4 regions of the uncultured Planococcus sp. genome follow, and region 1 is predicted to be linked to each of the others. Evidence: riboswitches for the same ligand, from Rfam matches in the RefSeq annotation. Region 1 holds a riboswitch; each other region holds the start of a gene.
What was found. A riboswitch is a leader RNA that binds a small molecule or an ion and turns the genes downstream of it on or off. The one in region 1 is predicted to bind cobalamin.
Positions count from the first base shown of each region.

Region 2: linked by a shared signal. The riboswitch ahead of metE (5-methyltetrahydropteroyltriglutamate--homocysteine S-methyltransferase) and the one ahead of Q0785_RS14595 (acyl-CoA thioesterase) in region 1 are both predicted to bind cobalamin.
Region 3: linked by a shared signal. The riboswitch ahead of Q0785_RS08795 (hypothetical protein) and the one ahead of Q0785_RS14595 (acyl-CoA thioesterase) in region 1 are both predicted to bind cobalamin.
Region 4: linked by a shared signal. The riboswitch ahead of cobT (nicotinate-nucleotide--dimethylbenzimidazole phosphoribosyltransferase) and the one ahead of Q0785_RS14595 (acyl-CoA thioesterase) in region 1 are both predicted to bind cobalamin.

Region 1 covers NZ_CANMXD010000010.1:19,432-27,368, reverse strand. Annotated here, with positions in the region: gene Q0785_RS14605 (MFS transporter) at 1-1,298, opposite strand, end outside; gene Q0785_RS14600 (PAS domain S-box protein) at 1,539-2,318, shown strand; cobalamin riboswitch at 2,428-2,607, shown strand; gene Q0785_RS14595 (acyl-CoA thioesterase) at 2,760-3,245, shown strand; partial or broken gene Q0785_RS14590 (ribonucleotide reductase N-terminal alpha domain-containing protein) at 3,247-4,869, shown strand; gene Q0785_RS14585 (NUMOD3 domain-containing DNA-binding protein) at 4,993-5,730, shown strand; partial or broken gene Q0785_RS14580 (ribonucleoside-diphosphate reductase subunit alpha) at 5,918-6,580, shown strand; gene Q0785_RS14575 (ribonucleotide-diphosphate reductase subunit beta) at 6,593-7,639, shown strand; gene Q0785_RS14570 (flavodoxin domain-containing protein) at 7,620-7,937, shown strand, end outside.
Region 2 covers NZ_CANMXD010000002.1:301,852-309,788, reverse strand. Annotated here, with positions in the region: gene metE (5-methyltetrahydropteroyltriglutamate--homocysteine S-methyltransferase) at 1-1,302, opposite strand, end outside; cobalamin riboswitch at 1,462-1,642, opposite strand; gene Q0785_RS03775 (site-2 protease family protein) at 2,216-2,716, opposite strand; gene Q0785_RS03770 (glycine betaine ABC transporter substrate-binding protein) at 2,921-3,808, opposite strand; gene Q0785_RS03765 (ABC transporter permease) at 3,819-4,472, opposite strand; gene Q0785_RS03760 (betaine/proline/choline family ABC transporter ATP-binding protein) at 4,465-5,598, opposite strand; gene Q0785_RS03755 (DUF2975 domain-containing protein) at 6,123-6,602, shown strand; gene Q0785_RS03750 (helix-turn-helix transcriptional regulator) at 6,613-6,837, shown strand; gene Q0785_RS03745 (DUF2975 domain-containing protein) at 6,884-7,369, shown strand; gene Q0785_RS03740 (2-hydroxycarboxylate transporter family protein) at 7,446-7,937, opposite strand, start outside.
Region 3 covers NZ_CANMXD010000005.1:44,889-52,825, forward strand. Annotated here, with positions in the region: gene Q0785_RS08780 (diguanylate cyclase) at 1-470, shown strand, start outside; gene Q0785_RS08785 (cytochrome c oxidase assembly protein) at 647-1,432, shown strand; gene Q0785_RS08790 (HNH endonuclease signature motif containing protein) at 1,747-2,703, shown strand; cobalamin riboswitch at 2,757-2,953, shown strand; gene Q0785_RS08795 (hypothetical protein) at 3,120-3,665, shown strand; gene Q0785_RS08800 (ABC transporter substrate-binding protein) at 3,668-4,612, shown strand; gene Q0785_RS08805 (arylamine N-acetyltransferase) at 4,672-5,439, opposite strand; gene Q0785_RS08810 (LacI family DNA-binding transcriptional regulator) at 5,633-6,637, shown strand; gene Q0785_RS08815 (YqcI/YcgG family protein) at 6,845-7,579, opposite strand; gene Q0785_RS08820 (DUF2207 domain-containing protein) at 7,688-7,937, opposite strand, start outside.
Region 4 covers NZ_CANMXD010000009.1:161,856-169,792, forward strand. Annotated here, with positions in the region: gene Q0785_RS14220 (cyclase family protein) at 1-183, shown strand, start outside; gene Q0785_RS14225 (Cof-type HAD-IIB family hydrolase) at 228-1,088, shown strand; gene Q0785_RS14230 (winged helix-turn-helix transcriptional regulator) at 1,060-1,413, shown strand; gene Q0785_RS14235 (LacI family DNA-binding transcriptional regulator) at 1,693-2,652, opposite strand; gene Q0785_RS14240 (TetR/AcrR family transcriptional regulator) at 2,680-3,240, opposite strand; gene Q0785_RS14245 (DsbA family protein) at 3,410-4,336, shown strand; gene Q0785_RS14250 (monooxygenase) at 4,349-4,657, shown strand; gene bluB (5,6-dimethylbenzimidazole synthase) at 4,735-5,376, opposite strand; gene cobT (nicotinate-nucleotide--dimethylbenzimidazole phosphoribosyltransferase) at 5,446-6,495, opposite strand; cobalamin riboswitch at 6,581-6,757, opposite strand; gene Q0785_RS14265 (hypothetical protein) at 7,105-7,446, shown strand; gene Q0785_RS14270 (glycine betaine ABC transporter substrate-binding protein) at 7,557-7,937, opposite strand, start outside.

The DNA.
Region 1 (7,937 bases):
GCGAGTAAGGGGTTTTCTGGAGGTCCATAAATCTCTTCAATAACGGGTTCTTTTGCAGGCACTTCCTTCATCGGTGGATTCGCCAGCAAAGCCGAAATGATGCCGAAAACCGGAAAAATCATCAGCGTCCAGAGGATTTCAATGTAGCCGCCGAACAGATCGAAGGCGATGCCGAGCGGCAACGGGCCAAGTGCAGATCCCGTGACGACCATCGCCATCGAGATGCCGCTGATGCTGCCAATGTGTTTCCGGCCAAAGTAATTGGGCCAGACGACAGCCATGACGATCCGCTCGATTCCCATGCTGACGCCCCAGACCAGGCCGAAAATGACGGCGGCTGCCAAAAAGTCAGCTTTCTGCAGGAGAAACAACGATAGGAGCTCCCCTGCAAAAACGATCGTCAACATGTATTGAACTTTTACTTTTTCCAATAGGATGCCAGTGATGAATGTGACCGGCAAACCGATCAATGCCGTTAAGCTCAAAATGCCTGCGGCGGTTTCAAGGGATAGGGATTTTTCAGCGAAGATGGAAACCAGGTGGAAGGTCAAGCCGGTATTGACGATTCCGGGAATGGCGGCGCATAGCAGCAATAACCAGAATGCTCGGGTTTTTGAAGCTTCCTTCACCGACCAGCTGACTTCTTCAATGGCCATTTTTTCAGGTTCTTTCCTTAGTTTATCGCCGTTGTCCGGCAATAAACCCATTTCTTCAGGAGAATTTTGAATGAGGAAAAGAGCAAGCGGTGTAAAGCAAACAATGATGATGACCCCTAAAATAAGCCACGAACTGCGCCAGCCGAATGACTCGATCAGCCAAACATTCAGCAGGGGGAAAGCAGCGGAACTGACCAATCCGCCGATTGCGGCAATGCTGATGGCGCGCCCTCTCTTTTTGACAAACCACTGGGGGATGAGTGAGCTTGAGATGAGCGCCATGGAACCTTGTCCAAGCAGCCGGATAAAAAAGAAGCCGATGAACAGCATGACGAGACTTGTTACGAAACTGTTGAAGAAGCAGGCCACCGCAAGGGCGATGGAAACAGCAACCGCCATTTTTCGTGAACCGTTGCGGTCAATCAGCCGACCGACAAAAAACAGCAGGAAGCCAGCGGTTAAGGTGGCAGCTGAGTAGATGCCGGAAACCGTCGAGCGGCTCCAGCCGAAGTCTTCTATATAATAATCGATGAAAATCGAGTTGGAATAAGTTTGTCCGGGGCCAGAGAAAAATTGGGACAAGGCTGCAATCGCGATAATGACCCAGCCGTAATGAAAAGCATTTCCTGTTAATTGTTTCATGGTGTATCTCCATTTGCCATAACTTTACGTTACTGTATTTCCAAAAACGGTGTCAAAAAGATATTCCGAAATCACAATTTCTTATCATAGCATAATTTTTCTGTTTTACAAGTTTTGAAATAGAAGTGTAAATAAAGGAATGATTCAGATATTTGAAACATCTGCAGACCCTGAAAGTTTTTCTGAAAAAGTGTAAAATAGAGGATAAGGCAGTTTCTTAGCCAGAAGGAGTGAGAAAAAATGCCAAGTTTATCGCCAGTACCACAACTGAGCATTACTGAAAAAGAAGAAATCTATCAGCAAATAGCGGAGTATTCGAACGAAACGACCATCATCCATTCAAATCAGAAAGTCCTATATATAAATCAGCCGGGATCGGATTTTTTCAAAGCCAGCAAAGAGACGCTCATCGGTGCGAATGTGGTGGATGTTTTTACTGAAGACTATAAAGAGCTCATCACTGAACGCATCCGCACGGGCATGGAAGACCGCGCGATCGGAGAATTGATGGAGACCACCGTTAGACGTTTTGATGGGACCCTAGCAGATGTAGAGTTGTATTGTTATCCCGTTCAGTATGGAGAAACGGTTGCCATTCAATCGATCATCCATGACATCAGCGCGCAAAAACAAACGGAGCGGGACTTATTGCAATTGAAAAACGAAATATCGACCCCCATCGTTCCGATCATTGATGGCCTGGCCGTGTTGCCGCTTGTGGGTTCTGTCGATGGTGACCGAAGCAATCGGCTGCTTGATATCATCCCGCAAAAAATTCAAGGGGAGAACCTGCAATGCCTCATCATCGATGTATCCGGCATCTACAATATCGATAATGTCGTAGCGGAGTTTCTCTACAAGGTCGATCACATCATGCGCTTGCTCGGCATTCAACTGATTTTCACCGGAATTCGGCCAGAATTGGCTTTGAAAGCGATTGAAGCACGTGTAGATTTCAGCCAATTGACAACTATGGGTACAGTTAAGCAGGCGTTGAAGCGGCATTTGACGATCAAATAAAACCTTCACCCAACCAGAAGGTTGAAAAATTTCTTGTCAAAGCAATGAAAGTGATTTATAGTTTAGAAATACAATATTTAGTGATTTGATGAAAATAAAAACTATATATAGTAGAACCAATAACGAAGGTGCCTGAAAAGGCTTAATAGGGAAGCCGGTTAAATTCCGGAGCTGTTCCCGCAACTGTAAGTGCTGACGAGCTATCGCAATCCACTGTCCAATGGGCGGGAAGGAGATAGCAGAGGATGACGCACAAGCCAGGAGACCTGCCTTCGTTATCGTTTATGATCTTCTCCGGGAGCTGAGAGGGATAACAAAGGTATTTATGTGTGGAACAGCCCTTTTCTGCTGTTTTCATCTGATATTCTGCGTTTTCAACCCCATCCTCCCTGAGAGGATGGGGTTTTTTCTTTTTACTCAGAGATGGAGGATTGAATGCAGATGACGGAACCGTTAGCAGCAGGCGTAGCAAGAACCATTCAAACAAGGCTGGTGCTGCCCCCGGACACCAACCATATGGGCACCATTTTCGGAGGCACGGTATTGGCTTATATTGATGAGATTGCCGCTATCACAGCGATGAGACACAGTGGCAAAGCAGTTGTGACAGCGTCGATTGACACCGTAAATTTCCTGTCTTCTGCGAAAGTGGGAGATATCCTCATTTTGGAAGGTGTGGTCATTTCAACAGGCAGAACATCGATGGAAGTATACGTCAAAGCCGAATGCCAGCATATTGAAACCAGTGAAAAAAGTTTAACGACTACGGCAATCCTGACGATGGTGGCAGTCGACAGCGAAGGCAAACCGACACCTGTAACTGGTGTGATTCCGGAAACGGCTGCCGAAGAAAAGCTATTCAAAAGCGCCCAGGAACGCAAGCAGCGGCGCATGAAAGTGAACGAATACGCAAAGGAGTTGTGCTGATATGAATACGAAAATCGAAGCAACAGAAATGAATGCAGTGGAAAGAGCCCTTCAACGGGCAACGGATGTATATGGACTGGATACGCGTGAACTGCTGGAACGGGCAGCAAAGTTGGCTGGACAGGCAAAAGGAGAACAGTCGTTGCTTTATGCTTTGAACCGCATCACCATGGATGAACCGGATTGGACATACGTGGCGGCAGAATTGTATGCAGTCGACTTGTACGGAAAAGCTGCAGACAGCCGCAGATTTTCCGCTTCAAAGAAATACGGCGATTTCTATGGGCTGATTGACGAGCTTACACAGATCGGTATTTATTCCGAAGAGCTCCTTGCGGCGTATTCGAAAGAAGAAATCACTGAATTGGGACAGGAAATTGCACCGGAGCGGGATTTGCTGTTCAACTACATCGGCTTGTTTCTGCTGGCTGACCGCTATTTGGCGAAAGATTATGAAGGACGCTTGTTCGAACTTCCACAGGAACGTTTTTTGGTCATTGCGATGACCTTGATGCAAAACGAATCGAAAGACCAACGGTTGGAACTGGTCAAAGAAGCCTACTGGGCAATGAGCCATCTGTATATGACAGTAGCGACCCCGACTTTATCGAATGCCGGAAAGAGCTTCGGCCAATTGTCTTCGTGCTTTATCGATACCGTCGATGATTCATTGGATGGCATCTATTTGAACAACTGGGACATCGCACGCCTCAGCAAAGATGGCGGCGGTATCGGCATCTATTACGGAAAAGTGCGGGCTTTGGGCTCGGACATCAAAAAGTTCAAAGGCAATTCGTCAGGCGTCGTGCCGTGGATCCGACTGGTCAATGATACGGCCGTCAGTGTCGATCAGCTGGGCCAGCGCCAAGGCGCAGTGGCGATTTACTTGGACGTTTTCCACAAGGATATCATGAACGGATTTTTGGATCTGAAGACCAATAACGGTGACGAACGCCGCAAAGCGCACGATATTTTCACCGGTGTGTCGATTCCGGATCTGTTTATGGAACGGCTGCAGGAAAAGGACGAAACGGGCCGCAGCATTGGGGAATGGCATACCTTCTGTCCGCATCAGATCAAGCAAGTGATGGGCTGGAAAGACGAAAACGGCAACGCGTTGGGTCTCGAAGACTTTTACGATGAAACCGATGAAAAATACTTCAGCGAGAAATACCAGGAAGCTGTGGAACATCCGCTATTGCCGCGCAAAACTTACCGCGCGATGGAGATTATGGCGCGCATCATGGTGTCGCAGCTGGAAACCGGCACACCGTATATGTTCTACCGGGACGAAGTGAACCGCCAAAATCCGAACAAGCATACAAGAGGCAGAGGGCTTACATCGATCTACTGCAGTAATTTGTGTACAGAAATAACACAAAATATGTCTGCAACAACCATCATGAAAGAATATACCGATGAAGACGGCAACCTTGTCATGGTTCGCAAGCCGGGGGATTTTGTTGTCTGTAACTTGTCATCCGTCAACTTGCCGAGAGCGGTCAAAGCGGACGTGTTAGAGCGGGTGATACGGGTTCAGGTGCGCATGCTGGATAACGTCATCGACTTGAATACGATTTCTGTCGGGCAGGCTGATGCCACGAATAAAAAATACCGCGCCATTGAGTATCCAGTGGCTTAAAGGGGTAACTCTTTAAGAAAACCCTGTTAAACGGGGAAACTCTCAAACGAGACAATCCCGTGCTAAATTATCTCAATTGAATCTAAAGGAAAGGAGGACAAAGTAATGAAGGGAATTTATTCGATTTTAAATAACGAAACGGGTAAGTATTATATCGGGGAAACTGTAAATTTAAATAGGCGGAAAATTGGTCACTTCTCAGAACTAAGAAAAAATAGACACAAAAACGATCATCTTCAAAAAAGTTTTAATAAGTACGGAGAAGAAGCTTTTGTTTTCACTGTAATAGAAGAAAATGAAAAGTTCACCCAAGAAGAACTTTATGCTCTTGAGGCATATTATGTCGTAAAATATAACAGTTTTGCTCACGGATATAACTTAACTTTAGGTGGTACAGGAACAAAAGGTCGGCTATTTTCTGAAGCAGAGCGAAGACTCAAATCAGAAAAAATGACAGGGAGTGGAAATCATTTTTATGGGAGAAGCCACTCTGAGGAAGTTAAAAAGCTACTCTCAGAAAAAGCTTCTTTGAAAACAGGAGAAAAAAATCCTTTTTTCGGAAGAACTCATATAAGTGACTGGAAAGAAATAAGAAGGCAGCTGTATAAAGAAAAAAGTATGAGCGGATGGGTTTCAAGTAATAAAGGAGTTCCTAAGCCTAAGTTGGCTGTGGAAAGCATGAAAAAAAATATGCCTCATAGAAAAGAAATCTTAGTTGATGGAATTTGTTATCTAAGCATATCTGAGTGTGCAAAATTAACCGAGATTAAGCGTACTACTATCCGAGCTAGACTAAAAAACGATAATTTCCCAAATTATTTATATAAAACAGTTGAGATATAAAAGCCTAACGACTATCGAAACCACTCCTTAGAGGAGACAAGGGAGTAGAGTACACTATAAGTTTATGATAGTGGAAAAGCAGGGGTTCCTTAAAAAAGGAACGTGATATAGTCTAATCTGCATGGTGACATGCAGCAGTTCATAAGAGAACGGATAAAGGCTTACGACCTTTATTGAATAGAAATGAGGATTAGGAACTTTTGGTTGGCACCATCTCCTGGCGCTTGAAGGCATCCATTGGGAAACGGAAAAAGCCGTTGAATTTGCGGATACGCTGTACGAAGAAATCGCTTATCAAACGATCCGCGCTTCAATGAAGCTGGCCGAAGAAAAAGGAGCCTTCAGTAAGTTTTCAGGATCTGAGTGGCAGACAGGCGAGTATTTTGAGCGCCGGAATTACAAAGGTGAACGCTGGAACCAGTTGCAGCAGGAAGTTGCAGCAACCGGTGTCCGCAACGGCTGGATGATGGCCGTGGCACCGAACTCGTCGACTGCAAAAATCGGCGGTTCGACAGATGGCATCGATCCCCTATATGCCGTCGAATACGCGGAAGAGAAAAAGAATTTCAAGTTCAAAGTGACAGCGCCAGATTTGGATCACAACACTTATGATTATTACCGCCGTGCACGCCACATACTGGACCAGAAATGGAGCATCCGCCAGAACGCAGCACGCCAGCGGCATATCGATCAATCCATCAGCTTTAACTTTTACGTGCCGCATACCATTAAAGCGAAGGAATTGCTGGAGCTTCATCTGGAAGCGTGGCAGCAACATCTGAAGACGACCTATTATGTCCGCAGCACATCACAGGCGGAAATCGAAGAATGCGAAGCATGCCAAAGCTAAAGGAGGATCTTCATGACCATACATGAACCGTTGACAAAGATTAAATTACTGAATCCGGAACATCCGAACAAATCGACTGGCGTCTTGAACGGCCAGTCTTCGGGCTTATTGAACTGGAACGATATCGCTTATCCGCAAATGTACGATCTGTACCAGGCGCTTTTAGCTAATTTTTGGAAAGCGCAGGAGATTAATATGCAGGACGACATCAAGCAATGGGACAGCTTGACTGATGTGGAAAAAGACGTCTTTTTGCGCATCAATACGCAGCTGGCTTCACTCGACAGTTTGCAGACGCCGACAATGAGCCAGGCGATGGATTATGTCACGGACTCCAGCTTCAAGGCCATTTTCGCGGTCATTTCCCAACAGGAAGCGGTCCATACCGAGTCGTATTCCTATATCTTAAGTTCGCTGGTCTCGGTCAGTGAGCAGAATGCGCGCTTCGACCAGGCGAAAAGCGATCCGGTTGTCCAAAAGCGCAACGAGTTGATTTTGGATGCCTACGAGGAATTCCGGCAAAATCCGACGCCGCAAAGCCTGTTCAAGCTGAGCGTCAATTCCATCAACCTGGAAGGCATCTATTTTTATGCCGGCTTTGCCTTTTTCTATCATCTGGCGCGCCAGCAGAAGATGCTGAAGACCAGCACGATGATCAGTTATATTCAGCGTGACGAGATGCAGCATGCTTATTTTATTGCCCAGTTTATCCGGATTATGCTGACGGAAAACCCAGAACTGAATTCAGACGAAAATATCCAGTACATCTACACGACCATCGACCGGGCCGTAGCACTTGAGAAGGAATGGGCACATTACATTCTGGAGGATATCGAGGGACTGGATCTAGTGGAGTTTGATGGTTATGTGGAGTATTTGGCCAACAAACGGCTGCGCCAGCTGGGATTGGACAATCTTTACGAAGAGCGCAGCAATCCGATGCCATGGATTCAAGTTTTTGGAGACGATATGATGAACGATACCAAATCCGACTTTTTCGAACAGAAATCACGGACCTATACCAAAGTGTCGCAGTCGAATGGCTTTGACGAACTATAGCCCGAAGCTTGCGATTGTCTATGCCTCTGTTACCGGAAATACGGAGCAATTGGCAGAGATGCTGCAGGAGACTGCACAGAACCAAAGCCTTGATGCAAAGCTGTACCGGGTAGAGGAGTTTCCTTTGTTCGAACTGCCCAGTTATGATGGAGTATTGATCGGCACTTATACATGGGGAAGCGGCGAAATTCCGGAAGAAATGCATGCTTTGTACCAGGCGATCGAGTGCTTGGACAAAAAAGAGCTGCAAACAGCGGTTTTCGGAACCGGCGACAGTTTTTTCGCGGAGTTCTGCGGC
Region 2 (7,937 bases), on a different contig from region 1:
CGTAGTCGGAAAAATCGGCAGCCCGAGAGCTTGCTGCTGCTGTTTCTGGCGTTCTTTGAAAACCAGCGGACGCGTAAAATGTTCCGGCTTCACTTGCGAGACAAGCTCTTTCACCTGAATGTTTTCTCTAACTTCATGCTGTGTCAACGCTTCAATCGCGCGAATGCTTTCGGATACGTTTCGATTGCCGGACCATGACCCTTCCCGCACATAGGCAGTCAGCTGTGTCAGTTCTCCAATTTTTTCATCCGCAAACGATAGGACATCCAACAGGACATGCGGCAGGGCTTTCTCTTTTTTTGTGGTCACCGGCACATGCTGCAGGCTGCAGGAAGATTGAATCCATGCTTCTGCCACATCACATACAGCTAAGACGGCTTGAAGATTCACTGCTTTTTCCGCTAGGTTAGCACGCCAAATATCCCGTCCGTTCACAGTCCCGATTCCCAATACCCGGTCTTTTGGAAAACCGCATTTGCGGATTGCAGCCATATTTTCTTCTGCTCCCTGAACAAAATCAAGGCCGATTCCCGAGACGGGCAATTGCGACAGTTCTTCATATGCCGAAAGGGCTTCAAAATAAGTTTGCAGCATAATTTTCGCAGCCGGTACATCGTCTGCTAATTGCGTGTAGATTTCCTTGACCAGTTTGACGTCTTCTTCGTCCAAGGACAGCGTTAATGCAGGCTCTTCCACTTGAATCCATTCCGCTCCCGCATCGACGAGCTGCTGAAGCACTTTCGCATAAAGCGGCAAAAGCTGCAGCAAGAACATAGCTTTCGACTTAGCATCATACCCTTTCACCAGCTGGAGAAATGTAAAGGGTCCAATCAGCGTAGGTTTTGTTATGATTCCTAACTCTTCTTTCGCCTCATTGAAATAGGAAACCAGATGATTATACGTCAACTGCAAAAGCTGTCCTTCGTATTCAGGAACAATGTAATGGTAATTTGTATTGAACCATTTAGTCATTTCACAAGCCACTACTTCATCCGCTCCACGGGCCATCGCAAAATAAGTGCCCAGATCGACCTTGTCCTCTGACCATTTGTAGCGGGCCGGCACTAAGCCGAACATGACCGCGTGATCAAGCATACGGTCATAAAGAGTGAAATCCCCGACAGTCAACAACTCCAATCCAAGCGATTGCTGCCGTTTCAGATTGTTCAGGCGAATCTCTTTCATTTCTGCGAGGAACTGCTCCTGTGATAATCCACCTTTCCAAAACGATTCCAAACTGCGCTTCCATTCCCGATTTTCTCCGATATACGGGTAGCCTACGACTGTACTCACTGTTTTCATCCGCTATTCCTCCTTTAGGATTTACAAGATGCCAAATACAAAAAAGCCATCTCCGCTTATGGGAAATGGCTTAACATTCAAGTTCAATAGACGCTTAAAAAGCATGCAAAAACTTGTTGTCGCAAAATGAATGTCACCACCTATTTCCACGTAGGTATTTGGCGCGCACTAGAAATTGGCAGGTCTCCTGGCTCATCTTCAACGCTCATCACACCTTCCCGTCTGAGACAGTGGTTTTTGTGAATCGCTCCGATTTACAGTTGCGGGACAGCGACGGATTTTCACCGTTCTTCCCTTTTAAGCCAAGCCGCAGCTTGGCACCAACTCTTACACGTTATGTAATTCTGACAACTATAGCATATCAACCACAGAAAATATAGAGTTTTCCGATAAAAGAGATTGGTTTGGTTTTCAAGAGACTTCACAAAAGCGATAACCAAAGACAATTACACAGGAAGCCGCATATCAGTATGCGGCTTCCTGTGGTGCGCTCATTTTGCCCAGTGATGGAAGAAGAAATAGAACGCGATGAGCACGATGACAATGACCGAAAGGATGAGCATGGGCACAAGACCAAAAGTAGGTTCCATTTAAACTCCTCCTCCTTTTACCCTTATCATACTCCGCTTCATCAAAAATTTAAAATAAAAAGATTGATTATTCAGTTATTTAAAACCTGCAGAGTTTGCATTCCAGTAAAATCGCTGATTCTAAAATTCATTTGAGGAGAATAAGTAATTTTAGTCTTCCGCCAGTGGCAATTATTCTCACTGACTTTCATTCCAACTAATAACTTACAATATTTTTGTAGGATTTAAAGTATGCCCTAGCCCCTTGTATGAAAAGCTTGCAAGGTTTCGTATTCTGGTTGTTTTCTTTATATCAGCTATCGATAAACTAATGATATATGTTCTTATGAAACTGCTTTACTTTGTTTTCTATTTTCTTTTATCAAGTTTAAAATCTGTAATCCATCACTTGGACCACCGCCTAAAAATGGTGGATAGGTGAAGGGAATCAATGAAGTTGCACATATAAAAAAGTTTGCGCCTGCAAGATTGATGATGATAGTACCAGTTGCTCCGGAAAGAAAATGGGAAGCAAAGTATAGTGCCGCAAACCCAAACAATGAAGCAATCGGTCCGCCAACAAGGAAAATTAGTCTTTGTTTAAATGTATTCGGCGGCAATTCTTCCCGATTCGAAGGCTGGCAGAAGCCTGAAAGCGCTATGGTTAGATAACAGGTAATTCTACCAAGATTCAACTTCAGTTTTTTCTCTTTACTTGATGAACCCAAAAAGATCTCTGCCTTGGCTTTTTTGTTCTGTGAAATTGTTGCAATTGCATGGCCCATTTCATGTATGAAAAGAGCCGTTGTGATCATAAGTAAAACTGTAAGCACTTCAAAGAGCATCAACAAAACGCTACCTCCGTTTCTGTAAATGTAACCTACATTAATTTTATGTATGCTATCATATTACCAATAATTAGAAAACTTGAAAATGTTTTTCGGAAAATCTATAAGCACTTTAATCTCCTTCATAAAAGTACATTTTTACAGAAAAAAAGAGAGAAGATATGCTGTAAACAGCTTCTTCTCTCTCTTCAATTTTATCGGTCACTCGATCAATCCAGCTTGCTGTAAAAATTCTTCAGCTACAACTTCAACCATCTGGCCTTCATTGTCCACTTTGGCATTCATTGCCTGCATGGTTGGTTCATCGATTTTCTCCGCTAACTGAAGAAGAACATCCTCAAGTTCCGGGTATTCCTTCAAAATCTCAGTCCGCACAAGCGGCAGTGCATGGTAAGGGGGGAAGTAGTTTTGATCATCTTCCAGGACGCGCAGATTATACATCTGCAATTGGCCGTCTGTCGTATAGGAATTGATGACATCCACTTCTTCAGCATTGATCGAGCGGTACATCATGCCATGATCCATTCCTTTTACATCCTGGAATTCCAAAGCGTATTCGTCTTGGAAACCTGGCAGCCCATCAGGACGATCGATGAACTCAAAAACCGCTCCCAGAATAAAACCTTCGGATACTGCAGCAAAGTCACTGAAGGTTACCAAATCCAATTTTTCCGCTTCGTCTTCATCCAAAGCCAGCGTATACGTATTGTTGAAGCCGAAAGATTCCAGTGCAATGATGCCATCTGCAGCTACCAGCTCTTTTGTGGAAGCTAATGTTTCATCAGCATCTCCTGCAGTTTCCTGATAGTAATTGATGACGATTGTGCCGGTATAATCCGGAATTACATCAATCTTATCATTCAACATAGCTGTCCAAACAACATTTGAACCACCAAGGTTTTCTTTATAAATCACTTCAATATCCGCTTCCGCTTCAATTAACTGACCCATGATATTTGATAGGATAATACTTTCCGTATTATTTCTGGATCCAACGATCAATGAGTCTTCCTCTATAAAAATACAGCCCGTAAGCGGTGCTGTAACCATTAAAAGCAATAAAAATTTCAAAACTATTCGTTTTGTCATAGTAACTCCCTCATTTCAGGCCTTTTGGTGTCGACCAGCGTTCCATCGATCCGAAGAAAATCTCCAGAACAATTGCCAGTAAGGCAGCTGGAATCGCACCAAGCAGGATCAATCCATCAATTCCCCGTGTAATCCCAAGGAAAATGAAATCGCCCAGTCCGCCTGCTCCGATGAAGGCGGCGAGTGTTGCTGTACCGACGTTGATGACAGCAGCTGTTCGAATGCCGGCCATGATCATCGGAACCGATAAAGGCAATTCAACTTTAATCAGGATTTGCCAGCTGGTCATGCCCATTCCTTTAGCCGCTTCGACTGTTGCTTTATTGACATCTTTAATGCCAGTATACGTATTGCGGATGATCGGCAGCAGCGAGTATAAGAATAATGCTGCAATTGCCGTATTGACCCCAATCCCAAAAATCGGAATCATGAATCCCAGCAAAGCTAAACTCGGAATGGTCTGCATGACGCCTGCGCCACCCAATACGATCGTTGCAAGTGAAGGAACGCGTGTAATCAATATGCCAAGAGTTACACCCAGGACAACGGCGATAAGCATCGAAAAGAATACCAGTTGAATATGGACAGATGTCGCTTGGAACACATCTTCCCAGCGCATTTGCGCTTGTTCGATAAGTTGCTCGAAAATATTTAAGTTATTCATTTACTTCCTCCATTTCTGTCCATTGGCTGGACAATGCAGAAAGTAATGTGCCGCGCGTGACGAGTCCTTTTACATTTTGCGCTTCATCCAAGACAGGAATAATCCCGTGGTGCGCATTCGACATCATGACAATTGCATCTTTTGCGGTAGCTGATACAGGTAGAATAGTTTCTGGAGCTTCCATAATTTCTTCAATCGTCTGGATGCTGTCCATATTTTTAATTAATTTATAGGCAGAAACCAGTCCGATGAAAGCCCCTTGGTCATCCACGATGATCAAGCTGGTGATTTGGTGCCGGCGTGTCATCAAAAGTGCTTTTGATGGTGAAAAATCGACTTGTGCAGTGATCACTTTCTGAGTCATAACAGCGGATACCGGCATCAGTTCAGGATTTTGGGTAATCCGGTGCTTGCCGATAAACTCTTCTACAAAACCATGGGAAGGTTCGTGCAGTAATTTTTCCGGGGTGTCGAGTTGAAGTAACTTTCCATCTTTCATAATTGCAATACGATCGCCCAATTTTAATGCTTCGTCCATATCATGCGTTACGAAAACAATTGTTTTCTTCAATTTCCGCTGCAGTGAAATCAACTCAAGCTGCAACTGTTCACGTGTGATTGGATCCAGCGCACCAAATGGTTCATCCATTAAAATAACTTCAGGATTTGACGCAAGCGCTCTAGCAACACCTACGCGCTGCTGTTGTCCGCCAGACAGTTCTTTCGGATAACGCGTACTGAAAATCTCAGGGTCCAGACCAACCAAAATCATCAATTCTTTGACACGGACTTTGATATCTTCTTTTGACCAACCTTTTAGTTCAGGAACGATTGCGATGTTTTTTTCAATCGTATAGTGGGGGAAGAGACCGATCTGCTGAATCACATAGCCGATATTCCGGCGGAGTTCCGAAGCGTTCAACTTCATAATATCTTTTCCGTTGATTGAAATCGTTCCACTTGTATGGGAAACCATCTGATTGATCATTTTCATCGTCGTTGATTTTCCTGAGCCACTTGGACCGATGAGCACGACGAACTCCCCTTCTGGGATGTCAAAACTGACTGAATCCACCGCTTTAAAACCGCCATTAAACACTTTGCTTACATTTTCAAATTTGAGCATGAGTACCTCCTTCTGTAGTTGTTGAACCGATTTCCAACTTTCTGTCGGATCGTTCTACTTTTCTCTCCATAAAAAAAAGGACTTCCCGCTGTCTCCATTTAAATGGATGCGCGAGACGCCTCTATGCCTTCGTATAGACATACAGCTAATGTAAAGAGAGCGATTTTATTAAAAATCTTCCCATTCGTCGTTAGACTGTTTAGCAATTTGCTCTGATTTTTTCAGTTTACAACAATTTCATATGCGTAAATCATTAGACAAATCCACTCTACCCAACCGATAAAAAAGCTTCATGAAACCCAGCGGAAGTGATTGAATTTTTAAAATAAAACCAATTATTAAATTGATTCAACTGACTAACCATAACATTATTTCGAGACTCTAACAACCTGACTATTGAAATTGATGCTTCTAACGCCCCAATGAAAATTAAAAAATAATTCGTAAATCAATATTTATATATTGTAATTCAATAAATAATAATTTATACTAAACTTAATCTTAACCAAACGAGGTGCTTTAATATGAAACGGGAAACACTGTTCCTGAAAATCGTTCTTTTCCTGATGGCCCTGCCGGTCGTGGCCGTGTGCATCTTTGTCGTACCTCCACTTTCAAGTTTTGTCGGGGAACTCATACCGGAATGGCCATTTTTGCAATACTTCTTCCTGATTGCCCTGTACGGTACCGCCATTGCGTATTTTGTGGCCTTGTATCAAGCGATGAAACTGTTGGGTTATATTGACCGGAACATCGCTTTCTCTGAAAGATCCGTTAAGGCACTGAAGAACATCAAATACTGTGCCTTCACCATCACCATTCTGTATCTATTGTGCTTGCCGATCATCCTGTACGTGGCGCAGGTCGATGATGCACCGGGACTTGGTGGTCTCGGTATGGTCATTACATTCGGTTCCATTGTAATAGCTGTCTTTGCAGCAGTTCTTCAAAAACTCCTGGAAAATGCAATTGAAATAAAATCAGAAAATGATCTGACGGTCTGAGGTGAATAATATGGCAATTATAATCAATATTGACGTGATGCTGGCCAAACGGAAAATGAGTGTAACCGAGCTTTCGGAGAAGGTCGGCATCACGATGGCTAACCTGTCCATCCTGAAGAACGGCAAGGCGAAAGCTGTCCGCTTATCAACCTTGGAGGCAATCTGCAAAGCATTGGATTGTCAGCCGGGAGATGTCCTGGAATACCGCCCTGAAGAAGAGGAACCCTCATCCTAACTGGTTTTTTCGCTTCAGCTAATGACCGACAAGTGAGGTGTGCATGATGAAAACAAATTCGGCTGCACTGCTTTTTCTGAAGGCAGTACTCGTACTGCTCGCCCTTTTGGCGCTTGCCTTCTGCCTGTTTGCCATTCCTGGAATGGCCAGCAGAGACGCAGCGGCCCATCCGGAAACAGCTTATCTGCAATACCCTTTCCTGTTATCTGCCTATCTGTTATTCAGCCTGTTTTTCATTGCCTTGTACAAAACGTTCAAACTGCTGGCTTTTATCGGGCGGAACCAACCATTTTCCAAGGAATCGATTCATGCATTAAAGACGATCAAGTATTGCGCTCTCGCAATCGCCTTCTGCTTCATTGCCGGATTAGCATTCCTCATTTTCGTTATCGGCGGCGATATCGCCGGACTGTTCACGCTGTGCATGATTTGTATCGTGGCTTCAGCGGCTGTCTGCGCGTTTGCAGCACTTCTTGAAAAACTAACCGTTCAAGCCATCCGGTTGAAAGAAGAAAATGATTTGACGGTTTGAAATAGCTGGCCGCCGTAGACTAATGAAATAAAAAAATCCACTCGCATAAGATTTTGCGAGTGGATTTTTTTGCTTACTAGATGAAAAACGGAATGAATATACTGGCCAGCAACAAAATCAGCGCACCGCCGAGACGAGAGGAAATCTGCGCAAATGGCATCAATTCCATTCTCCGTGCTGCAGATAATACAGCTACGTCGCCTGTTCCACCCATGTTCGCCATGCAAAGTCCGGCTGTAATGGCCGCTTCGATCGGATAGAAGCCCATGAACTTCCCGACGATGCCTGAACCGATGACCGCTCCCAGAACCACCGCAAGAACAATCAGCACATATTCAATACTTAATGCATTCAATACAGCAGCCAAATCTGTGTAAGCGACACCGATTCCGATCAAGAGCGCATTGGTCCAGTTTCTTGCGACAAATTCATACCACTGGCTTGCGCCTTCGACAATAATTTCCGGCAAGACATTCGCCACTTTGAAGCCTGCCACCAAAATGATCATGATTGCATAAGGATGAAGCGGTATCAAATCTCCTAATAGATTTCCTAATAGATAAAACGA
Region 3 (7,937 bases), on a different contig from region 1:
GAAATAAAGTTCAAATGCTGGTGGCGCAATATGTCCCAGTGGCTATTGTAATGATCGATGTCGATTACTTCAAAACCTATAACGACACGCATGGCCACCAAAAAGGGGATGCTGTGCTCCGGTCGATTGGCCAGCTGCTGCGGGACAATACACGAAAAAAAGATTATATCGCCCGTTATGGCGGTGAAGAATTCATCTTTTGTATCACCGATCCTCTAGATGATGCGGAAGCACTGGAAATCGCTGAAAGGGTTCGGGAACGGATCGAACAGTATCATTTTGAGGGTGAAGAGCTGCAACCTGAAGGCAAGCTGACTGTATCTATGGGAATATCCTTGAATTCCTACCACAAAACGCTGGATCAGCTGATTGGCGAAGCCGACCAGGCACTTTACCAATCCAAGCACCATGGAAGAAATCAGGTTACCGCTTTTTCAGAAACCGAGGAAAAGGAATCCGTGAATGTGTAGAGTGAAAAACTTATCGAACCGGACAGCCGTCTTTTCTCAAAAGCGGCTGTCTTTTTTTAGTGAAAGCGAGACCTTAAACATAGAAGCATGGAAAATTGGGTAGAGGGGATAAAGAGGAAAGCTGGCTCAATGGACAATGGGCTTTCCAATTAACATAAAAGACGGGAGGAATCCAGATGGAGCACAATCTGCAGACGGGATTAGCGTCTATGGAGACACTAGTCGTCATCTTGCTGTTCTTGGCATTTTTGCTGTACCCACTTGCAGCAGCTTTGACGAGCTTGCGCTTAAAAGCGTGGCCGCTCCATCGCTATTTTTTATGGAGCCTCGGTGTTTTTTGCATCGCAGCCGTCTTTACAGGGCCATTGGCGGATATAGCGCATGATGATTTCACTGGACATATGTGGACACATCTGCTGCTTGGCATGCTGGCACCTCTACTATTATTGCTGGCCATGCCTATGACTCTGCTGTTGCGGTCCCTGCCGATTTCTGCAGCAAGAAAGGTTACTTCAATTTTAAAGAGCCAGCTGTTTCATTTGTTGAGCAACCCGATTACCGCATGGATCCTCAATACCGGCGGGTTGTATATGCTGTACATGACGGATTTATATGAGCTTATGCACCGGTCGCTGATTGCTTACGCCCTTATCCATCTGCATGTATTTCTAGCAGGCTACCTGTTCACTGCTTCTATCCTCTATATCGATGTCACAAGCCATCGCCTGGGTTATTTGTTCCGTTCCATTGTTTTGATCGTGTCGTTGGCGGCTCATAAAATCCTTTCAAAACTCATCTACGCCTATCCGCCTGACGGTGTGCCAAGAGAGCAAGCCGAAGCAGGAGGAATGATCATGTATTATGGTGGGGACTTCATCGATTTGGTCATCATCGTCATCTTTTGCTGGCAGTGGTATAAAGCCACTGCTCCAAGGAAAAGTGAAATGGCTGAGAAGATATGAAGCGTACGGGGAAGCTGTTTCGTCGGTGCGTCTTATGTCTTTCGGGGCTGAACGGCCGTTTCCGCTTTTCTTTTTGTCCAGCTCCAACGGCCAACTCCTCGGGTCATAAGCCACACTGACTATGCGGCAAAAAACGCCGCTTCGTCAGCGCGTCTTATGCCTTTCGGAGCTGAACGGCCGTTTCCGCTTTTCTTTTTCTCAGGCAAAGTCTCTTGTTTTGGGTTAAACTAGAGATAAGCGTTTGGATTCGAATAATCTGCTCTACTACATAAGAACGAATGAATTTAAGCATCACCATCATTAGGAGGCAATTCATGAATAGTTTTATTGTTATGCAAGGAGAGACTTATCAGGCAGAACGCAATGCGGGGGTTCTTTGGACGCCGCAGATCGACAAATCCGGCATGGTGCCGCATTCGTGGAACCGGATGCAGGAATTGAAGAAAGGCGATATTGTGTTTCATTATGTAAAAGGCTCCTTTATGGCCATCAGCCGAGTACGGGAAGATTGCCATAAAGGCACGAAGCCGAAAAATCCGGATGAGCAGCAGAATGGACATGAAGACGCGTTCGTGGCACACACTGTCTATCGCGAACTGGATAAGCCCTTGTCAGTGAAGGAATTCTTTGCGGAAATCGAGCCTTTATTGCCGGTGAAGTATTCCGCGTTCCAGGAAGATGCCAGCGGCAATTCAGGCTATCTGTATCCCTGCAATGAAGAACTGGCGATGAAGTTTCTGGAGCTGATCAGCTCGTTGAACATTTTTACAATTGAAGTGGAACAGTTGGAATTATCGATGGAAGTGATCAAAAAAACGGAGCACAATCCATTGCTGGGGCTGATTGCCGAAGCGGAACTTGAAATCAAAACTAAAATGCGCAGAGGCAAAGAACAATTTCGGGAAAGTTTGCTGCCGCAATGGAACGGCGAATGTCCGCTTTGCGGCATCGGGGTCGAAGAGGTTTTAAAAGCGACCCATGCGAAGCCGTGGAAGGACAGTTCGGATTCAGAGCGATTGGATCCGTTCAATGGCATTCTGCTTTGCGCTAATCACGCCGCCTTGTACTCAGCAGGTTATATTGCCTTCACCGGTGGGGGAAGGCTCCATATTTCGAGCCGGATTCCCGAAGAAGACTATCCGGTATATAGATTGCGTAAGAGCATGAAAGTTCCGGTCTCCCCGGAGCATGCGCCTTATTTAAGGTGGCATAAACGGATTGTTTTTGCAGAACCGAGAAAAGTGAAATTGCTGACAAACCAGGAACAATAGATTTTTTTAGCTGTCTATAGGCGAATGGAATATGCTACACTGAAAACAAGTGAATAATCATGCAGAAAAAAGGTGCTGATTCGTCAGCATAACAGGGAACCCGGTTAGATTCCGGGGCTGTTTCCGCAACTGTAAGTGCGTATGAAATAAGAAAATGCCACTGTTCCGATGACTAGTCATCGGGACGGGAAGGTTCTTAGAGTAAATCGATGCACAAGCCAGGAGACCTACCTTTTTTTGAACGTATTTTTACTCTTCGGAAGATAAGGGAATCATACGGCAACGTTTCTATTTTTGACTGCTGGAGTATGTCTCTGAATAGCTATGGCGCCGCCCTTTTTTTGAGGGCGGCTTTTTGGTGTTTAATGAGAGCGTTCAATGCAGTGATTTTCACCAGACAAAAGTGAGGTGAAATGATGAAGAAAGACATGCGTTACCTATGTTATCCATTCATGCGGGAATCCGCCTCTACAGTGGACTTTGAAATCAGAACAGATTCATTGACCACACACATCGGGGAAGCCCTGGCGCTGACAGAAGATGTAGCTGCAGTTCAGCGCGACCTGCAGATTCTCCAGCCGATGGCCTATCATTTGAATGGCTCAGTCCGAGGGAAACTGGCTATCCGGGATGAAGATTTGATCGAGTTAAGTAACATGTATGATTATTATGTCAACTGTACAAGGGACAAAATCGACCACTTCGTTTTGCCTCAAGGGACTATAGGTGCTTGTGTCCTGCATGGATGCCGTAGTGAGGCGAAAAAATCTGTCCGCGCCTTGCATAAAGTAAGCTTGGAACGTGAAGTTCCGGAAATCCTTTTCAATTACGCCAATCTTTTGGCGAATGTATTCTTTACCATGGCTGTTTATGTCAATCAACACCACGGCGTGGAAGAAATTCCGTTTGTCAGCAAGTCCTATCCAACCAAAAAAACCAAAAAGAAAGAAGTGGCCAACTAACAATGAAAATTTCCCTATTCAAGTACCTATCCATCGGAGCAGTGGCATTAACGCTCGGCGCCTGCCAGTCAGACACATCCCAAACAGCTGATTCGGATGCAGCAGCTGAAGTTGAAGAACAGGCAAGTTATACCGTGACGGATGACCTGGACAAGGAGCTGACTTTTGAAGAAGTTCCTGCTACTGTCGTGTCATTGATTCCCAGCAATACTGAAATCCTCTATGAAATCGGAGCTGGAGACAAAGTGGTCGGTGCGACAGATTACGACAACTACCCGGCTGAGGCAGCCGAAGTGGAGCGTGTTTCCGATTCGGTGGCTTTCAATGCCGAACGCATCATTGAACTGGAACCGGATGTGGTCATCGGTTATTCGACAGGTGGACCGACCGGCTACGACGAATTGGAAGCAGCCGGCATACAGGTATTTGTCATCGAATCAGCGGAATCCTTCGACGACGTTTACGGAGACATCGAGCAAATTTCAACTGTAATGGGCTTGGAAGACAAAGGCGAAGAAGTGATCGGGGCCATTCAGCAGCAAATTGAAGGCGTACAGGGAAAAGTAGCAAGCGTGGAAGAGAAAAAACAGCTGTATTTCGAAATCAGCCCTTCACCGGAAATCTATACAACAGGCCAGAAGACTTTTCAGCAGGAAATATTGAATCACGCCAATGTCGACAACCTGTTTGGCGATTTGGAAGGATGGCCGCAGATTTCTGAAGAAGAAGTCATCAAACGAAATCCGAAAATCATTGCGACCACAGTCTCTTATATTGATGACCCAATCGGCGAAATTAAAAGCCGCGAAGGTTGGAAAGATATCGAAGCAATCCAAAACGATCAGGTGTTTTTCCTGGACTCCGATATCACTTCCCGTCCGGGACCAAGAATCGGAGATGCTGTCGAGCTGGTAGCGAAAACAGTATATCCCGAAGCTTTCGAATAATAGTGAAAACCCCGCTCAAATATGAGCGGGGTTTTCTGATCCATTCATAGTAGAGGCTGTTATTGGTGCTGTTTTTCAAGCACATCCAAATCAATGCCGAATTCTTCCTTCAATACACTTTGTTTTTCTGCAGCCGACAATTCTGTCTTTTCCTTTTTCCCATTTTCAGAACGCGTCAGCTGACTGCCTGATAACGTCACCCGGCCATTTTCAGTAGCCCGTGTAACTAGGTCATCATGGGTAAAAGGAGACTCCTGTGAAACCTGGTTGAAGACACAGCCTTCGTGAAAATCAGCCAGCTGTTTTGCTTCTATGGAAAATCGGTATAGTGTTTTCTCCGTATCTTCGGTTTCACGAATCAAGTCGTAGTAGACTTCATCAACGTGTTCAACACGGTAAGTGCCGCTATGGTCTGTATGCCGTTCACCGCCGAGCGGAATTGGGCTGATGGTGGAATCCCCGAATCCAGCATCGACCAGATAGAGGGTATCGAGCTCAACGAGAATCGCTGCATGGGTATCGGCTTTCGACCATGTACCGTCGGGTTTTTGTACAGTAGCGGAAATCAGTTTTGCATCAAATCCCAATTCATTCAGCAGCCAATGGAACAAACCATTTATTTCGTAGCAATAGCCGCCGCGGTGTTGATTGACGATTTTGTCGTAAATGCTATTGATATTTAAATAGATCGGCGTCCGGCGGATAACATCCAAATTTTCAAAAGGGATATTCTGCATATGCAAAGACTGCAGCTCAGCCAAGTTCTGCAGGTAATGCTCCTGTACGGGTGAAGCTTTGAATCGCTTAAGGTAGTCGGTGGTATTCATATTTATTATTCATTCCTTTCGGCTAGTCGAATGGGTATATATTTTATTCTGTGAAATAAACATTCATTCATTATAATAAAAGAGTGTAGAGTTTGCTCCTGCGTGGTATAGTGAATAAGTATGTGAATTTAAAATGAATATCACAAACTGAATGACTGTATGAATGCTGTTCAAAAAAATAGGAAGCAGGGTGATGGATTTGGTATCCACTACGGATGTTGCTAAGCATGCAGGTGTTTCGCAGACCACGGTTTCACGTGTGTTGAATAAACCCGATCAAGTGAAAAAGGAAACTTATGATAAAGTGATGGCTGCTGTAACTGACTTGAATTATTCGCTGGATGGGAATGAAGAGGCAGTTCCAATCATCGAAAAAACCAAATCAATCAGCCTGATTGCCGGACCATTGGATGACCCGATTTTCATCGGTGCTGCTCCAGCTATTATCAACTATGCAAAAGAACGGGGCTATCAAGTAAACGTTCATTTTGTTACAAAAGAGAATGAGTTGGAGACTTATGACGCCGTTTTGTCCAGCAAAACCGGTGGCATTATTTTGGCTTCCGTACTCCTTGATGATGTAAGCCATAAGAGACTGGTTGAATCAAATATCCCATTCATCCTGTTGAATTCGAACCATCCTGGTAGCCAACACTCAATTGGCCTGGACAATATCGAAGCCGGATATCTTGCGGCCAGCCACCTGCTTACCGCTGATCATCAGGAAGTGGCTTGGGTGGGGGGACCTTTAAATAGCTCCACCTATAAAGACCGGTTTTTAGGCTTCATTCATGCGCTTCAGGAAGCGAAAAGCAAAATACGCAAAAAACGATTGGTGATTACCGATACCGATAAATCTTCTCTCTATGCAGTTTATCAGGATCTGCAGAGTTTGAAGAAAAAACCGACGGCTATTGTGGCGGCTACCGATGAAATTGCCATCCAGCTGTTGGATTTCTATCAGGAAGACGGATATCGGATTCCGGAAGACATCAGCATCATCGGTATCGGAAATTCAGAAATCGGTCAGCATTCAGCATTCGGACTGACTTCTGTCGGTTCAGCCGATAGCCTGGCTAATCTCGGTCAGGAAGCCGTGAAAAGACTTTTTGATATCTTGACGCTCGATCAAGATGAAGCCTTTCATGTAAACCGGGAAGTTCTTCTTTATGAGCGCAAGACTACTGTTCACGGATAGGTGATGAAACTGTACGGAATGCAGGATTCATTTTCTGCATCCATTATAGTCTTACCCTGAAAGGAACGGAGATTAACCCATAATTAAAAAGCTGTACTGGCAAAGATGCCGGTACAGCTTTTTTCAGTGAGTAAAAACCCACGGCAAAGTCCGAGATACGGGTTCATTTCTTTCATTCTGTTCTGCATAAATGGATGGAGTTGCTTATTATTTCATTTCTTTATGCGTAAAGGGACACTTCCCCTGTATCGGTTCACTGTCGTCGCCGATGAAAAATTGCTTCCATTCGTTATGTTCAGGGTCTCCGAAATGGCTGATATCCGGGTGTGTCGGCAAATGATCCCATGCCTCTACACGCTGCCGCACTTTATCGCGTGACATGACGCCGCCTTTTTCGGTTCCTTTTAATCCTTCAAAGATGCGGCGGGGCTGGAATCCTAAAACCATTGCGTTGCCGAGGTCCCGGGTTTTCCGTTGTTTATAAGCCGGTGTATTGCCGAAGATGAAGATCGGCTCTCCCTGGAAAGTGAAATCCCATAGATAATGGTCCGGGTCGCGTGGTGCTTCTTCCGGCCATTCCATTTCATCTTCATCATGCAGGTATTGGAGAATGTCCCAGAATTGCTGGCGGTAGGTTTCCAGTGAACCTTCTTCCTTGAATGGTTCAACAAAAACAAACAATCCATGCCGCTTGTGTTTCGGATCATTGAATAGCGTCAAAAATGATTCAACGGCGGCAGGCAAGTTGCTCCAGTCGTCTTGGGTGATATAAGCGTAGCGCAATTCTCCCTTCAGTTCGCCGCTCATCCCGAAATAACATGGAAAAGTCTTATCCGTTACGGTTTCGTGAAAGGTTTTGTATTCGGCCAGCAACCATTCAGGCAAGTCTGTCCGTACTGAAAAATCTTCTTTCGTCAATAAAGCTGAGTGGGTTGTAATCATCAAATATTCCTCCATATGCATAAAATAGCGTCTTCCTTCTACTTCCCTAAGAAACACAGGACAAAACAAAAACGGCTGAGAAAAATCACAGCCGTTTCATCAATTGAATTAAAAAGCTCCGGAACCGCCACCGCCGCCTCCGACTCCACCGCCTGCAGGCATAGAGCCTGTCCCGCTGGCTGAAGCACTGGTGCTGGAATTCGCAGCGATGAAAATACCCGTCAAGAGGACTGGATTGTAGAACACGCCAAACTCTGCAAAAGCAGATTCACTGTAGGCATTGGTGAAGCTCTGCGTTTTCGGATTGGCCGATTTTTCGTCCGCTCCCAAAACGTAGGCATAGGCACGCATTTTTTCA
Region 4 (7,937 bases), on a different contig from region 1:
AGAAGCCAGGAAAACCACCCGACGCATAAGGCCTTGTTTGCCAGTGATATCATCATCGTAGAAGGGTTGCGTCTGAAAGAAGTTCAGCAAGGCGATTATTTCATGGTGGCAGCGCCATTAAAATTGATAGGAACAGACGCCGCCCCTGCCAGGGTTCTGCTGTTCGACGAACTGAATTTTTAAACGCTTCAAAAGAGGGACAACTAGAAACTTCAAGGAGAGAGCCTATGTATAAAATGATTGCGATCGATCTTGACGGCACACTGCTCACTGATGAGCTGACCATTTCATCCGATACTGCGGCAGCCATCCAAAAAGCGATCCGAATGGGAACCGTGGTAACGATTGCGACGGGAAGGATGTTTTCATCCGCAAAACTGATTGCTGAGCAGTTGGGGATCCATGCACCGCTGATCACCTATCAAGGCGCCATGATCAGAGTCGCAGGCGAAGCGGAGGCACTGTATGAACGCCCGGTCTCACCTGACATCGCAGAAAAACTGATTATGATCGCCCGTGAAAAAAACATCCACCTGCAAGTCTACCAGGACGACATTCTATACGGTGATGCGGAAACGGATAAGCTGATTGCCTATGCTGAAGCTGTTCAAGTTCCGTATACTGTAGAACCCGACCTGATCGGACTGGCTAAAAAAGGATTTACGAAATTGCTCTTTATCGACGAGCCGGACGTTTTGGCTCCCCTGCAACAGGAATTGCAGGTGTTATTCGGAGAGTCCGCCTATATCGCCAAATCAAAAAGAACTTACCTGGAAGTGACCCATCCCGAAGCCAATAAAGGAAGCGCCCTTTTGTTCCTGGCCAACGAGCTTGGAATCGACCGTTCAGAAATCATCGGCATCGGCGATAACCACAACGATTCCGAACTTTTGAAGGCCGCCGGTTTCGGCATCGCCATGGGAAATGCGGTACAGGAAGTGAAGGAACTAGCTGATTACACCTCTTTCACAAACAACGATGAAGGGGTGCTTCATGCCATCGATAAGTTTATTTTAGACCCGGCAAATGTCGCCGCAACTCAGGAAGGAAGAGAAGAACATGCCCAACTTGGGAGAAAAAAGCTTTAACTGTGAAAAGGAACTGACCCTTTCGATCATCGGCGGAAAGTGGAAGATGCTGATCCTGTGGCATTTAGGCAAAGAAGGAACAAAACGGTTCGGTGAACTGAAAAACCTGATGCCCGGCATCACCCAACGCATGCTAGTGACTCAGTTGCGGGAACTGGAAGAACATTTGATTGTGCACCGCGAAATCTATCCGGTCGTCCCTCCTAAAGTGGAATATTCACTAACAGACCAGGGACGAAGCCTTATTCCGATTCTTGACTCGATGTACGAATGGGGCAAGGATTATATGGAGCATAATTTGGATACGAAAGTCGAAAGCAGCTGAAATTTATAAACGAAACAAGGCGGAGTGCATTAACATGCAATCCGCCTTGTTTATTTGAGTTTCAGTTGGAACAATAACGAAAGAGTTAGTGGGATTCCCTTGACCTGAGAACGTTATCATACTTTATGCTGAAAGTGTAAAGCAGCTTTTGATGATTTTCAGCAGTTTCAAGAAGCCTTTTGTGAGTGTAACCCGTTTCGGGGCATGATCACATGGTCCTTCTTGTGTAAGCTGTCGATCGGTCAGGCTGCTTTTTTCCGATTTCATCACCGGGTGACTTTAAACAGTCATTCTTTCGATCAAGTGAACGGAAACTTCTTTATGTGACACCGTATCCGCCAAGGTCTGTCCGAAAAGAAGCTGCCCGATGGAATTCAACGGAATCCCGATGGTGGTAATATTCATGGCTTTGGCGATCGGGTGGTTATCAAATCCGATAATCGCCAAATCATCCGGAATGGCGATACCGTACTTGGAACTGGCGATCACGATGCCAGCCGCCACTTGATCGCTCGTCGCAAGCAGAGCCGTCGGGCGCCGCTGCAGACGCGAAAACCGGTCTAATATGCGCTCCCCATCTTCCAGGTAAAGGCAATCCTTAACCATGTACTCTTCATGATAAGGCAGCCTTTTCAACTCCAGAAAATCCCGGTAAGCCTGTTCCCTTTGTCTGCTGTTTGTTCCGTCGGATCGATTGATGGAGAATCCGATCTCCCGGTGCCCCTTCTCATACAAATAAGTTAACGCATCCATAAAACATGCGTAATGATCGACATAGGTGTAACTCAACGGTGTATTCCCGCCGTTTTCGAATAATACGATCATTCCGTATTGGCGATAGCGCTCTATCGTATCCAGTGAAACTTTTCTCGAACAAATGATGAGACTGTCGATTTGCTTGAGCTTCAACATCTCTAATGCTTCCATTTCCTGACCTTCATGATAACCGGTCTGATAAAGGACCAGTTTATAGTGATGACTTGCAGCCGCCAGTGAGATGCCTTGGATCAATTGCGAAAAATACGGATGATCCACTATCGGCAAAACGATGCCCACCAGGTTGGTTTTGCCTTTTTTCAAATTGATGGCATTGATATTTTGGATATATCCAGTTTCTTCGATGGCTCTTTTGACAGCCTCCACTTTTTCCTTCTTCACATATGGATGGTTATTCAACACACGTGAAACAGTGGCGACAGATACGCCCGCTATTCTGGCAACGTCTCGGATACTTGCCACTCCATCGCCTCCTTATTTCCGGTTCCCTTATATATTAAAATGAATGCCATGCTCGATATAAGGGACAGCTGCTTTAATGTATTCCTCCGGAGAGACTTGGCTATTTCTAGTCCATTCCACTGACGCTCCGTAGATTCCCCAGCTCAGCATAACTGCCACTGTTTTAAGGGCTCTCTCTTCCTTATCCTCATTTTTTCGCACCAACATTTTATAGAACAGGACTTCAAGCTGTTCCCGTATGATCCGCGCGATGGTATCTTCGTATCCTCTGTGGCACCGGTTGGACAGGGACTTCTGGAAATTGGTGACCGCTTCGAAGATTTTGGCGAATGTTTCTTCCGTGAGTTCGTCGTTCCGGTAATTTTCCACATCCAAATTAATCAATAAAACTTCCGATAAGGCCTTCTCCAACAGATCGTAGATATCTTCGAAATGATAATAGAACGTCGCCCGATTAATCATGGCTTCAGCCGTTATGTCTTTTACCGTAATGTCCTTGAATTCTTTTCCTTCCGAAAGTGCGATGAAGGAATCCATGATCAATTTGCGGGTCCGGATCACACGGGGATCCGTCTTGATTTCTGCCATTTCGCTGCCACTCCTTTTCCGACAATTTCCTGAATGTGTTGCATAAGCGACACATCCCCGGAACTATTGGTGTTGATTGTTTTCATTATGGCTTAAGATCGAATTGTAAAGCAAATAAGCTACCCAAAAACGCTCAGTTAGAGCCAGTTTAACAAGAGGAGGAACTAGAATGAAAAACAATATGATGTGTGATATCGAAACAGGCATCTGCGGAGTTGCGGAAGAAGAGGAAACAGGGCTGATCGATTTCAATAAACCTAAGAAATCGGTTACGCTTTACTACGTAACAGACCCGATCTGCTCCCATTGCTGGGCTATTGAACCAGTGCTTCGCCGTTTCACAGAGCAATATGGTGAGCATTTCAACTTCCAGACCGTAATGGGCGGGTTGCTGGAAAAATGGCATGATGGACCGATCGATCCGGCAAACGGCATCTACAAGCCAGCCGATGTCGCAGGCCATTGGAGAGAAGTCGGTGATCATTCAAGGATGCCGATCGACGGCACATTGATGATCGACAATCCCGTACAGTCGTCTTATCCCCCTTCACGAGTCTTTAAAGTGATTCAGGAAAACCACAACGACACCAGAGCCAATGAATACCTGCGCCGTGCAAGAGAAGCGCTCTTCGCATTCAACCAAAACATTTCAGAACCGTCTGTTATGATCGAGATCGTCAACAACATGGGACTCGACGGTGAAGCCATCGTCAAACAAGCCGAACTGCCAGCCGGACAACAAGCGTTAAACGAGGACTTCGCTCTCGCCAGAAGTCTGGGTGCCAGAGGCTTTCCATCCATCATTATGGTCAATGAAGAAAACAAAGGCATAAAACTTGTCGGCGGCCGCCCATTCGAATCCTATGTGGATGGCTTGAAGCAAGTGCTGAATCAGGACGAACTGCAAGCAAAGCCTCAACCCGCGCTTTCGCAGTTGTTGGAAAAAGAACAATTGCTTTTTTCCAAGGAAATCGAAGTCATGTACGATGTGGAGCTGACAGAAGTGAACTCGTTTATTGAAAAGGAACTTTCACCAGGTTATTATCAAGCAAATGAAATTTTAGGCGAAGCCTATTTCACATTGATTAAAAAATGAGGAGGAAACAAGATGGCGTATATCCTACAAGTGGATTTTGAGATGAATGGCCCTTTCGGAGACGAGATGGCTAAGGCATTTTCCGAACTGGCAACAAGCATCAACAATGAAAAGGGCTTTATCTGGAAAATCTGGACCGAAAGCCCGGAAACCAAAGAAGCCGGCGGAATTTACCTTTTCGAGACAAAAGGCGCGGCGGAAAAATATGTGAAGATGCACACTGAACGGTTAGCGGGCTTTGGCATATCACCGGTACATGCAAAGATTTTCGAAGTCAATTCTGCATTGACGGAAATCAATAAAGGTCCGGTCAAGCAGTAAAAGAACCACACCAAATGAAAAAGGGCAGGAGACGCTGATGAACCCATCGCGTCTCCTGCCCTTTTCATTTAGAAACTCTATTTTCCATTCCATTTATCTTCGAAAACCAGGTTTTCCAACGAACGCCTTTTTTCCCATCCCGCTGTTTCCAGAATTGGCTCGTCGGGATAATCTTCGGTATAGCCAAGCGAAAGTAAGGCGATCGGGTCGATATGCGGCGGGATGTCCAGAATATCCCGGACATCATTTTTCTTGTAGAAGCTTACCCATCCCATCGCCAATCCTTCTGCACAGGCAACCAACCACATATTTTGAATGGCGCAGGCAGTTGATAACGCATCTGTTTCGGGGATGGAATTGCGTCCCAGGACATGTGAGCCGCCGCGTGTAGGATCACATGTCACACAAATCGTCACCGGCGCTTGTTTCAACCCTTCAACTTTCAGATCAAGGAATTTGTTTTCCTTCTCCCCTTCATAATGGATGGCCAGTGCCCGCCGCTCCTTGTCTGCGGCCCAAGCCAATTTTTCTTTTGTTTCGGGCGAAGACACTAAGATGAAGTTCCATGGCTGCATAAACCCTACAGACGGCGCATGGTGAGCCGCATCCAGGATATTGGCGATCAGCTCCTCCGGAATGGCTGTCGGCAAAAAGGTTCGAATATCTCTTCTATTGTAAATCGCTTTATATACGCCTTCTTTTTCTTCTCTCGTAAACATCGATTCATCCTTTCAGCATCTCGTCATCACTTGTTGTCACTGGAATGAATATCCTATGGTTCCGTTACATCAAATTTCAAGGCCCACTTCAGAAAAGGTGGCCATCTCTCTCATCATGTTACAGGCTGCTTCTACGAGCGGGAATGCTAAAGCGGCGCCCGATCCTTCACCCAAACACATATCCATGTGCAGCAGCGGTCTGATGCCCAGCAGTTCACTGGCTCTTTTGCCGCCCGGTTCGGCACTTGCATGTGAAGGGATCAAGTAATCTTTCACTTTCGGCTCAATCGCAACAGCGAGCAGCGCCGCAATCGTGGAAATATAGCCGTCCAGCACAACCGGCACACGGTTGGCTGCCGCACCGATCATGACACCTGCCATTCCTCCGATTTCCAGGCCGCCGACTTTAGCAAGGACATCAATCGCATCGCGCTTATCCGGATTGTTGACCTCAATCGCCGTCTTGATGACCCTCACTTTATGTGAAATTCCGCCATTGCCGACCCCTGCCCCGTTGCCGGTAATCTCCTCAGGTGGAATGTCCCCCAGAACAGACAGAATCGCCGTGCTCGGTGTCGTATTGCCGATGCCCATTTCGCCGGTTCCCAGGATGCGGGCGCCGTTTCTAATTTCGGCTTCAGCAATTTCTATTCCCACTTCGAGCGACCCGATTGCTTCTTCTATGGTCATTGCAGGCCCTGTCGCGATATTGCCTGCGCCTTGCTTAATCTTCCGGTCAATCACTCCGGCATCACTTGGAAAGTCCCCTTTTACCCCGATATCCACGGTGACGATTTTCGCACCGGCCGGCTTCGCTAATACACCGACTCCGGTTATGCCTTTTGCGATGAACATCGTCTGTGCAAACGTCACCTCTTGTGGATTGGAAGAAACCCCTTCCTCATACACGCCATGATCAGCAGCCATCACCACAATCGCCTTTTGATCCACCACAGGATACAGTTCTCCATATATTCCCGCCAGCTGTACAGCCAGGTCTTCCAGTCTTCCCAGACTATGCGGCGGCTTGATGAGACTGTCCACCCGACTCTGTGCCATGTCCATCATTTCCAGATCCAAGCCCTCAATACGTCCAATCGTTTGCTTCAATAAATCCATCTTTTTCTTCTCCCTTCTATACTAAAAAGAAAAAGCCTTCAGTTTATTTGCGCGAACAAATAAACTAAAGACTTTTCCATGGTCTATAAGCAGAAAGTAAGCAGGCAGGTCTCCTGGCTCCGGATCGTCATTTCACAGGCCTTCCCAGACAAAAGTCCAGTGGCTATTTCCATAAAACTCCCCGTTACAGTGGCGGGACCGCTGAAGATTTCCACTTCATTCCCTATTCTCCCCGAAGGGCACCTCTTACTGATATTATATTTATGTTTCATCAAGCTTACACTGGATAATCTTGGGCAGTCAAGCTCGATTTGAGAGTTGATCAACTGCGCTAAACTATTCACGCCTGCACTTCAATTCCCACGCCATGATCACGTACTTCCTTCTCTACAGAACGCTTGCATTCCCTCTGAGCGCCAGCCTTCTCAACTAGTAGACAAGGAAAATCCCCTTTTATATATATCCGAAATTTTCTGCTGTCGTTATACCGGAAGACATGAAACCAATTCTCCATATACGGTGTCCTTTTATACATAAGGCTGCCCTCCACAGATATAGTCATAGGGGTTGTATTATATAAAAAGAATGTTGCGGAAGAGGTGAAAAAAATTGAAAAGAAAGATGAGTTTGTTTCTAATTGCCTTACTGCTCTTTGCAGGGGGAACCTTCTATTACAACACGTTTTTTTCTTATGAGACCTCTGAAGATTATGCTGATTTTCCAATCCCTAAAAAAGCAGCATTAATTGAAAAAAATCAGGATTCCAGGAGTTATACTTGGAAAAAAGCCTCTGAAGAAAATGGCATTCCACTTAGTTATGAAATCGTTTTGAAACTGAGTGGTTGGGAAAAGCAAGAACGGGAAGGTGCATCAGTCTCCTATAGGAAAGGAGACAAACACATCGACGTGATTTCTCAAGCACAGCTGTTGACCCTCCGTAATATGGAATGATTTTAACCACTAGATAACAGCGAAAGACAGCCTGAAATAAATGAAACCCCGAATGGCGACACTTATTAAGTGCCTGCCATTCGGGGTTCAGTCTCTGCTATAAGAATTACTTATTCAGCTGGTGTTAAATCTTCGATTGAATCGATGTCCATATAAGCTGGAACGACAAATCCGATTTTAGCGCCTTCAAGGTTAACTCCAAGATCGACTACACTGTCGCCATAAGTTTCAAGCTGAGTGGCGTGGGTTCCCGGCAACCATGCCGCTACCATTCCGTCTGCTTGTCCTTCAGAAACAGCCTGCCACATAACTGCATTGTCAAGCGGCGTCAATGTTACTTCAAAGCCTTGGTCTTCCAAAACTTTTCCGACAACATTCGTTGAAACGACTTCTGTATCCCATTCCACGTAAGCCAACTCAATTTCTGTGCCGTCTACTGCTTCTGTACCGGCTGTCCATTCAGCAACTTTATCACTGTTTTCTTCTACCCA